3 regions of the Streptomyces sp. NPDC001920 genome follow, and region 2 is predicted to be linked to each of the others. Evidence: riboswitches for the same ligand, from Rfam matches in the RefSeq annotation. Region 2 holds a riboswitch; each other region holds the start of a gene.
The links. Region 2 has a riboswitch for cobalamin ahead of ACWCPI_RS21550 (ribonucleoside-diphosphate reductase subunit alpha). Riboswitches for the same ligand answer to the same signal wherever they lie in the genome.

Region 1 (5,435 bases), on a different contig from region 2:
GCGGACGGTCGGCTCGACGAGCCTGGCCGCGGGGCCGAGCTTCTTCAGCAGGCCGTCCACATCGTCCAGATCGGCGTCGAGGCCGTACAGCGCGGCGAGTTCGGTGAGACAGGCCCGGACCGTCGGGGTCAGCCGCGGCGGCCACTCGTGCTCGCCGATCCGGGTGACGGCCGCGGCGAGGCGGGTCACCGCGTTGTCCCGGTTGGGCAGGGAGCCGTGCGCGGCCCGTCCGCGGGCCGTGAGCCTGAGCCAGGCGGTGCCGCGTTCGCCCGCCGCGATCGGGTAGATCTGCCGCCCTCCGCCGTCGTGGAAGGTGAACGCGCCGGACTCGCTGACGCCCTCCGTGCAGCCCTCGAACAGCCCGGCGTGCCGGTCGGCGAGGAACCCGGCGCCGTCCTCGGCGCTGGCCTCCTCGTCGGCGGTGAAAGCGATCACGACGTCGCGTCGCGGCCGGACGCCCTGCCGGACCCAGGCCCGCACGACGGCCAGGATCATCGCGTCCATGTTCTTCATGTCGACGGCACCCCGGCCCCAGACGACCCCGTCGCGGATCTCCCCGGAGAACGGGTGCACGCTCCAGTCGGCGGCCTGCGCGGGCACCACGTCCAGATGACCGTGCAGGAGCAGCGCGTCGGCCGACGGGTCGCTGCCCTCGAAGCGGGCCACGACGTTCGTACGGCCCGCGGTCCGCTCCAGCAGCGCCGGCTCCAGGCCCGCCTCGGCCAGCCGGGCCGCGGCGTACTCGGCGGCGGGGCGCTCGCGGCAGTCCCCGCCGCCGCGGTTGGTGGTGTCGATCCTGATGAGGTCGGAGGTGAACGTCACGACCTCGTCCAGTGCCAGCTGGTCAGCCATACTGCTCCTCCACCGCCGCCGAGGCGATCGTGGTCACTGCCTTGAAGGTACGGATTCCCGCGTACATGTGCTCGCTCGTGTACGCCACCTTCCGCTCCCCGGTCCGTTCCACACCCGGGACGACGGTGACGGCCATCGCCAGGTGCTCGGCGTCGAACTCGACGGCGACCGTGAACGGCCCCGCGTGCACCGGTTCCTGACGGACCGCCAGCGAGGCGGCCTCCTTGGCCGCGGCGCGGATGCCGGCGGCCGTCCTGGCCGGCGTACGGCACACCGCCGCGTACCGCGAGACATGGTCCTTGACGGCGACCTTCAGCGCCCCGGGCGCGTACCCGAGCGCGTCCTCGCAGGCCACGTCGTCGCCCGTGACGAGCACGACGGGAACGCCGTACTCGGCGGCGACGTGCGCGTTCAGCAGCCCCTCGCTCGCGCGGACGCCGTTCAGCCACACCCCTGTGATCTGGTTCGCGAGGTAGGTGTGGGCGAGGACACCCTCCATCCCGGCGCCCGCGTGGTAGCCGACGAAGGCGATCCCGTCCACGTCGCCGTGCTGGACGCCCTCGACCATGGAGAGTTCCTTGTGCCGGCCGGTGAGCATCTCCGCCCGCTCGTCGAGCCGTTCCAGCAGCAGGTTGCGCATGGACCAGTGCGCCTCGTTGATGACGACGGCGTCGGCGCCCCCGTCGAAGAATCCCCGCACGGCGGCGTCGACGTCCGAGGTGAACATCCCGCGGCACCGCTCCCACTGAGGCGTCCCCGGCAGCACGTCCCCCGGCCAGGTCACGCCGGTGGCGCCCTCCATGTCGGCGCTGATGAGGATCTTCATGTTCCGTCACGTTACGCGCCGAGGGGGAAACCCGCCATGAAGCGGGCGAACGCCACTTTCACGCCCCCGGGGCCCGCTTGTCAGCCACCCGGTGCGGGCACTACTGTCACCACGCCTTGGTGAACGGGAAATCCGGTGTGATGCCGGTGCGGCCCTCGCCACTGTGAATCGGGAAGTCCGGCTCCAGCCCTCACGGGCAGCCACTGGGTCCCTCGGGACCCGGGAAGGCGGAGCACGGGCGGTGGTACCCGTCAGCCAGGAGACCGGCCAAGGCACGTCAACCATCCACGAGGTGCTGGAGAGGGTCTGCTGAGCCATGCACATAGCCGAGGGTTTCCTGCCTCCGGCGCACGCGGTCGCCTGGGGCGTAGCGTCGGCGCCGTTCGTCGTCCACGGAGTCCGTTCACTCACCCGTGAGGTCAGGGAGCATCCCGAGAGCACCCTGCTCCTCGGCGCCTCCGGAGCCTTCACCTTCGTCCTGTCCGCGCTCAAGCTGCCGTCGGTGACCGGGAGCTGCTCCCATCCCACCGGCACGGGGCTGGGCGCCATCCTGTTCCGGCCCCCGATCATGGCGGTCCTGGGCACGATCACCCTGCTCTTCCAGGCCCTGCTGCTCGCGCACGGCGGTCTGACCACGCTCGGCGCGAACGTCTTCTCGATGGCGATCGCCGGGCCGTGGGCCGGGTACGCCGTCTACAAGCTGCTGCGGCGTTTCGACGTGCCGCTGATGGTCGCCGTCTTCTTCGGCGCGTTCGTCGCCGACCTGTCCACCTACTGCGTCACCAGCGTCCAGCTGGCGCTCGCCTTCCCCGACCCGGGCAGCGGATTCCTGGGCGCGCTCGGCAAGTTCGGTTCCATCTTCGCCGTCACGCAGATCCCCCTCGCGGTGAGCGAGGGTCTGCTCACGGTGCTCGTCATGCGGCTGCTGGTGCAGTCCAGCAAGGGCGAACTCACCCGGCTGGGCGTGCTCCTCGCCAAGAAGCAGTCCCGGACCGAGACGGAGGCGGCGGCCCGATGAGCAAGAACACCAGGATCAACCTCGTGCTGCTGCTCGTGGTGGCCGCGCTCGCCGTGCTGCCGCTGGTGCTCGGCCTCGGCGACCACAAGGAGGAGCCGTTCACGGGGGCCGACGGTGAGGCCGAGTCGGCGATCACCGAGATCGAGCCGGACTACGAGCCCTGGTTCTCCCCCCTGTACGAACCGCCGTCCGGTGAGATCGAGTCGGCGCTGTTCTCCCTGCAGGCGGCGCTCGGCGCCGGAGTGCTCGCCTACTACTTCGGTCTGCACCGGGGGCGGCGGCAGGGTGAGCAGCGGGCGCTGGAGCGGGAACGGGACCGGGAGACCGGGAGCGTCCCGAGCGGCACCGCCGGGAAGCCGTCGCCCGAAGGGGACTGAGCCCGCGTGCTGCCGATCGACGCGGCGGCGCACAGCAGTCGCTGGCGCCGCCGCCACCCCGTGGACAAGGCCGTGCTCGGGCTGGGTCTCACCGCGCTCGCGATCTCGTTGCCGCCCTGGCCGGGCGCGGCCCTGGTGCTGGTCACCGCCCTCGTGGTGCTGCTGGGTCCCGCGGGGGTGCCGGGGCGCCGGCTGTGGCGGGCGTACCGGGTGCCGCTGGGCTTCTGCGTGACCGGCGCGGTGACCCTGCTCGTCCAGGTCGGCGGACCGGGCGGCTTCGTGTCCCTCGCCGACGGCGGTCCGCTGCGCGCCGGGGAACTGCTGCTGCGCACCTCGGCGGCCTCCCTCGGGGTGCTGCTGTTCGCCTTCACCACCCCGATGTCCGATCTGCTGCCCCGGCTGGTGAAGGCGGGGGTGCCCGCGCCGGTGGTCGACGTGGCCCTGGTGACGTACCGCATGAGCTTCCTGCTCCTGGACTCGGTGCGCCGGATCCGGGAGGCCCAGGCGGCCCGGCTCGGGCACATGAGCCGAGCCGCGGAGTGGCGTTCGCTGGCCGGGCTCGGCGCCGTCGCCTTCGTGCGCGCCTTCGACCGTGCCACCCGGCTCCAGGCAGGGCTCGCCGGGCGCGGGTACGACGGCACCCTGCGCGTCCTGGTGCCCGAGGCCCGGGTCTCCGTCCGTTTCACGGCCTGGAGTTGCGTGCTGCTCGCAGCGCTGGCCGCCCTCACCCTCGTACTGGAGAAGGCCCTGCCATGAGCGAGCCCACCGCCCTGGTCGCCCTGCGGGGCGCGTCCTACGCCTATGAGGACGGCCCCCTCGTCCTCGACGGCCTCGACTTCGACGTGCACGAGGGGCGCGCGCTGGCGCTGCTCGGGCGCAACGGCACCGGCAAGACCACGCTGATGCGGCTGCTCAGCGGCGGGCTGCGCCCGCACGAGGGCCGCTTGACGGTGGAGGGTTCCCCGGTCACGTACGACCGCAAGGGGCTGACCCGGCTGCGGACGACCGTCCAGCTGGTGGTGCAGGACCCCGACGACCAGCTCTTCGCGGCGTCCGTCGCCCAGGACGTCTCCTTCGGCCCGCTGAACCTCGGCCTCACCGACGCCGAGGTACGGGCGCGGGTCGACGAGGCGCTCACCGCCCTGGACATCACCGCGCTGGCCGACCGCCCCACGCACCTGCTGTCGTACGGGCAGCGCAAGCGCACCGCCATCGCGGGCGCGGTGGCGATGCGGCCGCGGGTGCTGATCCTGGACGAGCCGACCGCCGGCCTCGATCCCGACGGCCAGGAACGCCTGCTGGCCACCCTCGACGGGCTGCGCGCGGGCGGCACCACGGTGGTGATGGCCACCCACGACGTCGACCTCGCCCTGCGGTGGGCGGACGACGCGGCGCTCCTGACGCCGTCCGGTGTACGCACCGGCCCCGCGCCCGCGATGCTGGCCCGCACCGACCTCCTCCAGCAGGCGGGCCTGCGGTTGCCCTGGGGTATCGCGGCCACCCAGGTGCTCCGCACGCACGGCCTGCTGGACGAGGCGGCGCCCGGCCCGCGCAGTCCCGCCGACCTGGCCGTCATGGCTCGGGCCCAGACCCCGCCCGCGGTTCCCGCCGACGGCTGACGTTCCCGTACGAGCGCACTCGGGTGATACACCCCGCGCTGGTAAGTCCAAGACGCGCTGGCCCCCGTGCCTCCCGGTTTCATGTGGTCGTACACGACCGAAGCGAGGGAGCATGGCCGAAGGCGGCGCGGACACCCGGCCCCCGAGGGGTTTGAAGGCCGACGCGATCGGGTTCCTCGACGCACTCGTCATCGGTCTCAACGCCACCTCGCCCGCGTACTCGCTGGCCGCGGCCATCGGCCCGGTCGTGGCGCTGGTGGGCGTCCACGCGCCGGGCGTCATGCTCGCGTCGTTCGTGCCCATGCTGCTGATCGCGTCCGCGTTCTACTACCTCAACAAGGTCGACCAGGACTGCGGGACCACCTTCTCCTGGGTCACCCGGGCGATGGGCCCGTGGGCGGGATGGCTCGGCGGCTGGGCCATCACCATGACCGGGGTCCTGGTGGTCGGCTCGCTGGCCGACGTCGCGGTGACCTTCGCCCTGCTCGCCGTCGGCCTCGACGGCTGGGTCGAGAACGATGTCGCGCGCGAGGCGCTCACGGTGCTGCTCATCCTGGTGATGACGGCCGTGTGCGTGATCGGCACCGAGGTCTCGGCCAGGGTGCAGAACGTGCTCATCCTCGCGCAGGTCGGCTGCCTGCTGGCGTTCGCCGTGGTGGCGATCTACCGCGTCTACGCCGGAACCGGCACGCTCGACTCCGTCGACCCGTCGATCAGCTGGCTGGATCCCTTCGGCGCCGGGG
Region 2 (5,435 bases):
CGACCCGGGCACGGATCACGGCGAACGCCGCGTTGCCGCCGGTGCCGAACTCCTGGGCCGCGGCCAGGCGTATGGAGTAGTCGGGCTCCTGCACGCCGATCTCGAAGAGCTGCTCGTACAGCGGCGTGGTGTCGATCCGGTCCGAGACGCTCCGCAGCGCGGCCCCCAGCTGCTTGAGCAGCCTCAGTTTCGCGTCGTCGAGGGTGCGCCGGTCGCCCTTGAAACCGGCCCAGCTCCTGCGCACCCGTGCCACGATGTCGCCGAGCAGTCGCGGCTCGTCCTCCGCGCTCTCGACCTCCATGGCGGCCGCGTAGAGGTCCAGGGCCTTCGGGTCGTCCGTGCGGCGGTCGGCGGCCCGGCAGAGCCGGTGTGCCAGGGTGTGCCCGCGCACGGGTGACTGGCGGACCAGTTCCTCGATCTCCTTCTTCACCTCGGCGCGGACACCACCCGCGCGGGCCCGGAGCCTCGCCGCGCGCCGACGGGACAGCAGCACCAGGGCGATCAGCAGCTCGCGACTGGGGCCGGGCGGCTGCAGGGCGTGCTCGACGAGTTCGCCGGCGCCCCGCTCACCCAGGTGGTTCAGGACGCGGTAGCCGAAGTAGGCCTGCAGGATGCTGTGCGGGAACCTGACCCTGCGCTCGAAGCCCTCCACCAGGGCCAGCTTGTCCGCGTTGCTCGCGAAGCGGGCGAGGGCGGCCCGGCACTGGTCCATGTTCCCTTCACGCAGCCGCTTGCGCTCCTCCTCACCGAGCCGCTCGCACAGCGCGTCCCAGATCTGCTGGCGGTGCCACTCGGAGAAGACGTTGCCGCGTCTGCCGTACCGGTCGAAGGCGCGCCGGCTGGTCCACAGATGCTCGGCCCTGGCCTGCGCGCGCCGGGCCGGGCCCGGGTGGACGTCCGTGTCCAGCAGTTCCTCGAAGCCGACCTCCAGCTTGTCCTGGAGCAGGCCGACGCAGGCCAGCGCGGAGACCACCTCAAGGGTGTCACGGCGCTCCCGCGGCGTGAGTGCCACGTGCTCGCGCAGCCGGCCCCGGCACAGCGCCTGGTCCCATGTCTCCAGCAGCCACAGCCGCAGCGTGGCCCGGTCCCGGCTGCGGGTGTTCATGTGCTGCGGATCGGTGTCCGGCCGGTCGTGCTCCAGGGCTCCGTGACGGTGCAGTTCCCGGGCGATCTGGAGGTAGACGGGGGATTCGGTCACCTCCGCCGTCTCCACGATCCAGTCCACGCGGCGCTCGTCCGTCTCCGGGACGTGTGCCTGGACGAAGCGCAGCGCCTCCTCCTCGCTGAGCGGTTCCAGCTCCACGATCGCCGCCGAGGTGCTCTCCAGCGGGCTGTGCGGCCGTGAGGCGATCACGAGCGGCAGCTTCTCCTCGCGGGCGCGCTCGATGGCCCGCCGGATGATGTTGTCCCGGTTCTGCTCGTGACCGTCGCCGAGCAGGGCCTCCTCCAGTCCGTCGGCGATGACGACCGGCTTGTCGTCGGCGAGCAGCTGCTGCCAGACCCGGTCGATCTTGCCGCGCGCGAGGATGCCCCGGGGCGCCTCGTCGGCGAAGCGTTGCCTGGCCATGCGTTCGAAGTTCAGTTCGGTCCCGTCGGTCGCGTCCCGCAGCCGGATCGGCACGGGCACGGCGTTCTGCCGTGCCAGCAGTTCGGTGAGCCGGACCAGGACGGCGGTCTTGCCCACCCCGACCCCGCCGACCAGCAGATACGGCCTGCGGGTGTCGCGCTCCCGCAGCCGTTCGGCGATGACCTGGGCGACCTCCTCGCGGCCCACGATGTCGGCGGTGTCCGGGCCGGCGGTGGGCACCAGTCGGCGCGGATCGCCCCGCGCCTTCGCGAGGTAGCGCCGCTTGGTCCACCGGTACCACCAGAACAGGAAGAGGGTCGCGGCGACCGACGCGGTCAGTACCGGGCCGACGAAGCGCACGATGGTGTCGAACCCGTCGTTGCCCTCCCGCCACTGCTCGAAGCCCGTCGTGTTCTGCGAGATCAGGATGTACAGGCCCTCCACGCACCAGGCGAGCAGCGCGAGGACGGCCAACAGCCAGATGGCACGGGTGACGTTGGTGTAGGACACCGATCGGCGCCACTTCTTGGGGCGGGTGGTGCCGCGACGGGCCTCCAGACGGATCGTCAGCGCATGCCAGTGGCCCACGAATCCGCGCCTGACCCAGCTGCCGGCACGTCTCGGGGCCAGCGTCGCCATCGGCGCGTTGCGCGGCCGCTCCTTGCCGGGCGGGCGACGGACGACCCTCGTCATCATGCGTCTCCTTACGAGAGGGCTCTCGAACGGAGGGACCGCGGGCGCCGACACCTACCTCCATGGAATCACTCGCGGGACGGCACGCAACCCGGCCGCCCGCGCGAAAAGACGATCCGGATGCCCGCCCTCGACCGCGCGGCACACGGCCGGGGCACCGGGGAAGCGCTCGTGCGGGCCTGCATCGACCGCGCGAGGGCCACCGAGGGCCGCGCACGCATCGCCCTGGCGACCCAGCGCTCCATGCGCAGCGCCCACCGCGCCTACGAACGCCTGGGCTTCGTTCGCACACCCGAGCGGGACCGGAACCCGCTCCCCGAGCTCCTCGACCTCACTCTTCTCACCTACGAGTTGACGCTCTGAAACCACCGAGACACTACATCTGGGGGTGACACGACAGCCCGGCACAAGATGTATGCTCATGCTCGCTGTCGCCGCAGGGGAATCCGGTGCGAATCCGGAACTGTCCCGCAACGGTGTACTTGTGCATGTTTCGTGCACATGGTCAGTCCGAGGTCCTGCCGACAGCGCACCCGGCCGTCCGGCCGGTGTGCCCCTGACGTCCGGGCCTCGCGGAATGGGCCGGTGGACGCGACGCCGCGTGCGCTCGTGTGCTGCCCCCTGCCCTCGACGAGGCCCCCGTGCCGAGCGAGGGAGAGCCCCACGTGACCATCGCGCCAGCCGAACCGGCTTCAGCGGTCGAGCAGGAGAACGACGGTCCCGGTGCCGCGCTGCTGCGGACCCTGACCGAGCTGACCGCCGACCTCCCCGACGCCGACCCCGGCCGGGTCGCGGCCGCAGCGCTGCGGGGCCGGTCGTCCCGGGCCGACGAGGCGGAGCTGCGTGAGCTGGCCACCGAGGCGGCCGCCGGGCTCATCTCCGAGGACCCCGCCTACAGCAGACTGGCCGCCCGCCTGCTGACCATCTCCATCGCCGCCGAGGCCGCCTCGCAGGGCGTCACCGCCTTCACCGAGTCGGTGGCGGTCGGGCACCGCGAGGGCCTCATCGCCGACCGGACCGCCGACTTCGTACGGATCCACGCGGCCCGCCTCGACGCGCTCGTCGACCCGGCCGCCGACGACCGCTTCGGCTACTTCGGCCTGCGCACCCTGCACAGCCGCTACCTCCTGCGGCACCCCCTCACGCGCAAGGTCGTCGAGACGCCCCAGCACTTCATGCTGCGCGTCGCCGCCGGTCTCGCCGAGGACGACACCCCCCGCTCCGTCGACGAAGTCGCCGCGCTCTACGGGCTCATGAGCCGCCTCGACTACCTCCCCTCCTCCCCCACCCTGTTCAACTCCGGCACCCGGCACCCCCAGATGTCGTCCTGCTACCTCCTCGACTCCCCCAAGGACGAGCTGGACTCCATCTACGACCGCTACCACCAGGTCGCCCGGCTCTCGAAGCACGCGGGCGGCATCGGTCTGTCGTACTCCCGCATCCGCTCCCGGGGTTCGCTGATCCGCGGCACCAACGGCCACTCCAACGGGATCGTCCCGTTCCTGAAGACGCTCGACGCCTCGGTCGCCGCCGTGAACCAGGGCGGCCGGCGCAAGGGCGCGGCCGCGGTCTACCTGGAGACCTGGCACTCCGACATCGAGGAGTTCCTGGAGCTGCGCGACAACACCGGTGAGGACGCCCGGCGGACGCACAACCTCAACCTCGCGCACTGGATCCCGGACGAGTTCATGCGCCGGGTCAACGCCGACGAGCAGTGGTCCCTGTTCTCGCCGTCGGACGTGCCGGAACTGGTCGACCTGTGGGGTGCGGAGTTCGACGCGGCGTACCGCGAGGCGGAGGCGGCGGGGCTCGCGAAGAAGACCATCCCGGCCCGTGACCTGTACGGCCGCATGATGCGCACCCTCGCGCAGACCGGCAACGGCTGGATGACGTTCAAGGACGCCGCCAACCGCACCGCCAACCAGACCGCCGAGCCGGGCCATGTCGTCCACTCCTCCAACCTCTGCACGGAGATCCTGGAGGTCACGAACGACGGCGAGACGGCGGTCTGCAACCTGGGGTCGGTCAACCTGGGCGCCTTCGTGCACGACGGCGACATCGACTGGGAGCGCCTCGACGCCACCGTCCGCACCGCGGTCACCTTCCTCGACCGGGTCGTCGACATCAACTTCTACCCGACCGAGCAGGCGGGCCGTTCGAACGCCAGGTGGCGGCCGGTGGGCCTGGGCGCGATGGGGCTGCAGGACGTCTTCTTCAAGCTGCGGCTGCCCTTCGACTCCGCCGAGGCCAAGCGGCTCTCCACGCGGATCGCCGAGCGCATCATGCTGGCGGCGTACGAGGCGTCCGCCGACCTGGCCGAGCGCAACGGCCCCCTTCCGGCCTGGGAGAAGACGCGTACGGCCCGGGGCGTGCTGCACCCCGACCACTACGACGTGGAACTCACCTGGCCGGAGCGCTGGGCGGCGCTGCGCGAGCGGATCGCCACGACCGGCCTGCGCAATTCGCTCCTCCTCGCCATCGCGCCCACCGCCACCATCGCGTCCATCGCCGGCGTCTACGAGTGCATCGAGCCGCAGGTCTCCAACCTGTTCAAGCGCGAGACGCTGTCCGGCGAGTTCCTCCAGGTCAACTCCTACCTGGTGCACGACCTGAAGCAGCTGGGCGTCTGGGACGCCCGTACCCGTGAGGCGCTGCGCGAGTCCAACGGCTCGGTGCAGGGCTTCGCCTGGATCCCCGAGGACGTGCGCGCCCTCTACCGCACCGCGTGGGAGATCCCGCAGCGCGGCCTGATCGACATGGCGGCGGCCAGGACCCCGTTCCTCGACCAGTCCCAGTCCCTGAACCTCTTCCTGGAGACGCCGACCATCGGCAAGCTCTCCTCGATGTACGCGTACGCCTGGAAGTCGGGCCTGAAGACGACGTACTACCTGCGCTCGCGCCCCGCGACCCGTATCGCCCGCGCGGCACAAGCCCAGGCTCAGCCCGAGAAGACCATCCCCGTGCAGCAGGCCGCCGAGCCCGACGCCGTCGCCTGCTCCCTGGAAAACCCCGAGTCCTGCGAGGCCTGCCAGTAATGCCCAGCAACCAGAACCTGCTCGACCCCGGCTTCGAGCTGACTCTGCGCCCCATGCGCTACCCGGACTTCTACGAGCGCTACCGGGACGCCATCAAGAACACCTGGACGGTGGAGGAGGTCGACCTCCACTCGGACGTC
Region 3 (5,435 bases), on a different contig from region 2:
GCCGGAAGCCGTCCGACTCCAGTGAGCCGTGCCAGTGCGTGCCCCAGGTCTGACCGACCCGGCAGCCGTCCAAGAAGGCTTCCCCGCCGGTCACTTCGGCGACTCCGTGGTGGATCTCGTAGCCCGCGACCCGCTCCCCGAGGGCCTCGCCCTCCGGCCGGGTGAGGGTCTTCTCACGGGCGAACCGCACCCGCACGGGCAGGATCCCCAGCCCCTCGACATGCCCGCGCCGGCTCTCGACGTCGTCCTCGATGTGCTCGCCCAGGATCTGGAAGCCCCCGCAGATGCCGAGGACGGGCCGCTGCTCGGCGGCCCTGCGCACGAGGGCGTCGGCGAGCCCCCGCTCGCGCAGCCACTCCAGGGCCCGGACGGTTCCCCGGGTGCCGGGGATCACCACCAGGTCCGCGTCGGCAAGTTCCTCCGGACGGTCCACGAACCGCACCACGACACCCGGCTCGGCGGCCAGGGCGTCGACGTCGGTGAAGTTCGACATCAGCGGGACGGCGCAGACGGCGACCCGCAGCACGTCCTCGCCGAGGGGCGGCGCGACGACGGACTCCCGCACCGTTCCGCGCAGGGAGACCCGCAGCCCGTCCTCCTCGTCGATGCCGAGTCCGTGCCGGAAGGGCAGCACGCCGTACGTCCGGCGCCCCGTGAGGTCGTGGAGCATGTCCAGGCCGGGCTCCAGCAGGGAGACGTCCCCGCGGAACTTGTTGACGAGGAACCCGGCGACACATTCCTGGTCCTCGCGCGACAGCAGCGCGACCGTCCCGAAGAACGAGGCGAAGACACCACCCCGGTCGATGTCACCGACGACGAGCACGGGGAGCCCGGCGCCCCGGGCGATCCCCATGTTCACGATGTCGGTCCGCCGCAGATTGATCTCGGCGGGAGAACCGGCCCCCTCACAGATCACCGCGTCATACGTGCCCCGCAACTGCTCCAGACAGTCCAGCACCGTCCCGAGCAGCCGCTGCTGCCGTCCGCCGTGGTACCCGCGCGCGCTCAGCTCACCCACCGGCTTGCCCAGCAGCACGACCTGACTGCTCTGCTCGCCACCGGGCTTGAGCAGCACGGGGTTCATCAGCGCGGTGGGTTCGACCCGGCAGGCCTGCGCCTGCATGGCCTGCGCCCGCCCGATCTCCGCCCCCTCGCGCGTGACGAACGAGTTGAGGGACATGTTCTGCGCCTTGAAGGGCGCGACCTTGACGCCCTGCCGTACCAGCCACCGGCAGATCCCCGCCGTGACGACGCTCTTGCCCGCGTCGGACGTGGTACCGGCGACGAGAAGACCACCGCTCATGCTCATTGCCCCCTCTTCAGCAACCGGGCTCCGGCGCACACGCCGAGCGCGAGCCAGGTGACGCGCCGCGACAGCCGCACGGCGCGTTCGACGTCGGGCGTGCCGACGGCGCGCCCCCGCGTGTTCAGCACGGGCCGGTGCTCCACCCGCCCGCCGTACGAGAGCGTCCCGCCCAGCCGCACCCCGAGCGCCCCGGCGAACGAGGCCTCCACGGGCCCGGCGTTGGGGCTCGGATGCTTCGCCGCGTCCTCCCGCCAGGCGCGCACGGCACCCCGCGGATCGGGTCCGGCCAGTGCCGCGAGTACGGCGGTCAGCCGTGCGCCCGGCCACCCGGCCACGTCGTCCAGCCGGGCCGAGGCCCACCCGTAGCGCCGGTACCTGGGCGACTTGTGCCCCACCATGGCGTCCAGCGTATTCACGGCCCGGAAGCCGACCAGCCCCGGCACACCCCCGACGGCCCCCCACACCAGCGCCCCCACGACCGCGTCGGAGGTGTTCTCGGCGACGGACTCCACCACGGCCCGCGCGATCCCGTCCGCGTCCAGCGCCTGCGGGTCCCGCCCGCACAGGTGCGGCAGCCGCGCCCGCGCGGCCTCCACGTCCCCCGCCTCCAGCGCACGCGCGACGAGCCGGGCCTCGCGGGCCAGCGACGTCCCTCCGACCACCGCCCAGGCGGCGGCGCCGGTCAGCGCGACGGACGCGGCCGGGGAGGTGCGGACGGCGCGGGCGGCGACGGCGCCCAGCGCCACGGCGCCACCGGCGCACACGGCGGTGTGCAGCGCACCCCACGCGCGGTGGTCGCGCCACAACACCCTCTCCACGGCGGCGGCGGCCCGTCCGAACGCGGCGACCGGATGCCCGCGGCGGGGGTCGCCGAGCAGCTGATCACCGAGAAGTCCGGCGGCGGCACCGTACGCGAAGACGCGATCGGCACGCATCGGCGTCAGCCGGCCGCGGGGAAGGGCAGAGCCCTGGTGCGGGACCTCAGTCTCGAACGGCAGCCGAGCATCGCGTTATGTCCTCACTCAGGGTGTCCACGCCCTGGTTCGACGAGACCGGCGGCGAGAGTTCCTGGCTCCCGGGGTTTTCTACCCCGGTGACAGTGGCGGGACCGCGCCGGATTCGCACCGGCTTCCTCTTCTGCCGCCGTACATGGCCCCGGCAGTCCACCACGGGGCCGGAAGGGCCGTCAACTTGCCGTTGACCTGCGGAGGGAGAGTGTGCGGAGGCCCACACACGCGTGAGGTGCGAGACGGTGTTCCGTCTCGCACCCCGGGTGCTGGCGCGCGCTCCGGCGCGCTGTTGCTCAGGCCATGAGCGCTTTATGCGTCAGGCCATGAGCGCTTTGTGCGTCAGGCCACGATCGGCGTGTGTGTCAGGCCACGATCAGGTAGATGCCGTAGCCCACGGCCGCCGCGCACGCCGCGAAGCAGGCGTACGCCCCGGTGACCGCGAGCGCGGCCGAGTCGCCCTGGGCCGCCGCACGTTCGCGGCGGGACAGGCCGGAGATGCCGAGGGTGAACAGGCCCACCAGGGCAACCGTGACCACGAGGCTGACCCCGAAGACGGAGCCGAGAGCCGCCCAGTCGATCTTCATGCTTCTTCTTCCTTGAGTAACCGGCGAGGAGGAACCGGGTGGGGGTCAGACCGACGCCTTCGACGGCGTCGACTCGGAGGTCTGGGGCGGGACCGTGGCCGTGATGTCCTCGACCACCGGGTGGGCCGGCGGCACGGTCACGGCGGCCATGGCCTGCGTCACCACACCGGCCGGCTCGTCGGTGTCGTTGACGTTGGTGTGGTCGACGACCTCCCGCCGGGAGATCTTCCAGATCGCGGCGCTGGAGACGACCAGGAAGACCGCGACCAGGCCCGTGCCCCAGGCGCCGAAGCCCGTCACGTACTCCGCGAGCGCGGCGACCAGGGCTGCCGCCGGCAGGGTCAGGCCCCAGGCGACGAACATCCGGGTCGCCGTCGACCAGCGGACCACGCCGCCCTTGCGGCCGAGGCCCGCGCCCATGACCGCGCCGGAGACCGAGTGCGTGGTGGAGAGGGAGAAACCGAGGTGGGAGGAGGCCAGGATGACCGTGGCCGCGCTGGTCTGGGCGGCGAAGCCCTGCTGCGGCTGGAGGTCGGTCAGACCCTTGCCCATGGTGCGGATGATGCGCCAGCCGCCGAGGTAGGTGCCCAGCGCGATGGCGATGCCCGCGGAGAGGATGACCCACATGGGCGGGTCGGAGTCGGGGGCGAGGGTGCCGCCGGCGACCAGGGCGAGGGTGATGATGCCCATGGTCTTCTGCGCGTCGTTCGTGCCGTGGGCCAGGGAGACCAGGCCGGCGGAGGCGATCTGTCCGGCGCGGTAGCCCTTCTTGGACGCCTCGCCGTCGGCCTTCTTGCCGAGGGTGTAGGTCAGCCGCGTGGCGAACATCGCGGCGATGCCCGCGACCAGCGGGGCGGCGATCGCCGGGATCAGCACCTTGGTGACGAGCACGTCGCCGTGGACCGCGCCGACGCCCGCCGAGGCGACGGTGGCGCCGATCAGACCGCCCATGAGGGCGTGCGAGGAGCTGGAGGGCAGACCGACCAGCCAGGTCAGCAGATTCCAGAGGATCGCACCGACCAGCGCGGCGAAGATGACTTCGGGACGGATGCCGGCCTCGTCGACGAGGCCCTTGGAGATGGTGTTGGCGACCTCCACGGAGAGGAAGGCGCCGACGAGATTGAGGACGGCGGACATGGCCACCGCGACCTTGGGCCTCATGGCGCCCGTGGAAATGGTCGTGGCCATCGCGTTCGCGGTGTCGTGGAAACCGTTCGTGAAATCGAACGCGAGTGCGGTTACCACCACAATCGCGAGGATCAGCGAGAAGCTTTCCATTTACCCAGGCAATCGTTCGAGGTCATTGGCTTGCCGAACGTAGGTAACCTGAGTGAACGGAAGGTGAACTGGGGCGGGCCGCACGGTGTCCGGCAGGGAGGGTTTCTCCCACGGGGGCGGAGGCTCTCCTTCCGCCTGGCGGCGCGCAGCCCGGGCGGGGCGGGGTCGGTGGCCCCCGGGCGGACGTCCTCGGTCGGGTCGCCGGTCCTCCGAAGAGATTCTGGTCACTCGGCAGCCGCCGCGTCGTCGCACCGCCAGGGGGTCCGAAGCGCCATCCGGCCGGCGGCGTCCCCGCGCTCGACGGGTTGTGGCGGGCCGTCCACGCTGCGTGGTCGTCGCCGCACCCCGTCCGAAGGGAACGCGGGCGTCTCGGTGCGTGCGGATCCGGTGCCCCGTCCTGGGCGGACTCCAGGCCGCGCCGGGGTGCCGGCTGGCAGGATCGCCGCATGACTGAGGAGCTGCAGGAACAGCGAGGCAGGAAGGTGCGCCCCGAGGAGCTTGAAGCCTGGGAGGCGCTGGTGGCGACCGCGCGGCGCACCGTGGCCGACGGGCTGGTGGTCGGCACGTCCGGGAACGTCTCGGTGCGCGTCGGGGACACCGTGCTGGTCACGCCGTCCGGCGTGCCGTACGACCGGCTGACCGCGGAGGACGTGACCGGGGTGGACCTGGAGGGCCGGCAGGTCCTGGGTGCCCTGGTGCCGACCAGCGAACTGCCGATGCACCTCGCCGTGTACCGCGCCACCGACGCCGGCGCCGTCGTCCACACCCACGCGGTCCACGCGACGGCCGTCTCGACGCTGGTTCCCGAGCTGCCGCTGATCCACTACATGGCGGCGGCGCTCGGAGGGCCCGTCCGGGTCGCCCCTTATGCGACGTACGGCACCGAGGAGCTGGCCGGCAACATGCTCCGTGCCCTCACCGACCGCACCGCCTGTCTCCTCCAGAACCACGGCACCATCGCCTACGGCACGACCCTGGCCCAGGCCTACGACCGCACCGCCCAACTGGAGTGGATGTCCCGCCTGTGGCTCACGGCCTCCTCGGTGCCGGGCCGCGCGCCGAGCCTGCTGTCGGGGGAGCAGGTGGCCGAGGTGGGGGAGCGGTTGCGGGGATACGGGCAGCGGGGGTGAGGCGCGGGTCGGGTGGGGGGTCCGTCCGGCGGCGGCCCTCACCCCGAGTCGTCCTCCCACTGGCCCGACCCCGTCCGCGCCCGGACACTGGATCCGTGCGCACTGTCAAAGCGACGGCCGCTGCCGT

Region 1: it holds a riboswitch for cobalamin, as region 2 does, so the genes downstream of both, ACWCPI_RS25045 (energy-coupling factor ABC transporter permease) here and ACWCPI_RS21550 (ribonucleoside-diphosphate reductase subunit alpha) in region 2, are expected to answer to the same signal.
Region 3: it holds a riboswitch for cobalamin, as region 2 does, so the genes downstream of both, ACWCPI_RS36280 (cobalamin biosynthesis protein) here and ACWCPI_RS21550 (ribonucleoside-diphosphate reductase subunit alpha) in region 2, are expected to answer to the same signal.

The regions. Positions count from the first base shown of each region.
Region 1 is NZ_JBSFEP010000014.1:234,120-239,554, reverse strand. It holds gene ACWCPI_RS25055 (M20/M25/M40 family metallo-hydrolase) at 1-852, opposite strand, end outside; gene ACWCPI_RS25050 (M55 family metallopeptidase) at 845-1,678, opposite strand; cobalamin riboswitch at 1,779-1,964, shown strand; gene ACWCPI_RS25045 (energy-coupling factor ABC transporter permease) at 1,995-2,696, shown strand; gene ACWCPI_RS25040 (energy-coupling factor ABC transporter substrate-binding protein) at 2,693-3,073, shown strand; gene cbiQ (cobalt ECF transporter T component CbiQ) at 3,080-3,829, shown strand; gene ACWCPI_RS25030 (ATP-binding cassette domain-containing protein) at 3,826-4,692, shown strand; gene ACWCPI_RS25025 (APC family permease) at 4,805-5,435, shown strand, end outside.
Region 2 is NZ_JBSFEP010000012.1:93,862-99,296, reverse strand. It holds gene ACWCPI_RS21560 (ATP-binding protein) at 1-2,260, opposite strand, end outside; partial or broken gene ACWCPI_RS21555 (GNAT family N-acetyltransferase) at 2,357-2,623, shown strand; cobalamin riboswitch at 2,676-2,800, shown strand; gene ACWCPI_RS21550 (ribonucleoside-diphosphate reductase subunit alpha) at 2,926-5,295, shown strand; gene ACWCPI_RS21545 (ribonucleotide-diphosphate reductase subunit beta) at 5,295-5,435, shown strand, end outside.
Region 3 is NZ_JBSFEP010000031.1:22,817-28,251, forward strand. It holds gene ACWCPI_RS36275 (cobyric acid synthase) at 1-1,303, opposite strand, end outside; gene ACWCPI_RS36280 (cobalamin biosynthesis protein) at 1,306-2,241, opposite strand; cobalamin riboswitch at 2,350-2,489, opposite strand; gene ACWCPI_RS36285 (hypothetical protein) at 2,679-2,900, opposite strand; gene ACWCPI_RS36290 (anion permease) at 2,946-4,178, opposite strand; gene ACWCPI_RS36295 (class II aldolase/adducin family protein) at 4,625-5,308, shown strand; gene ACWCPI_RS36300 (alpha/beta hydrolase) at 5,404-5,435, shown strand, end outside.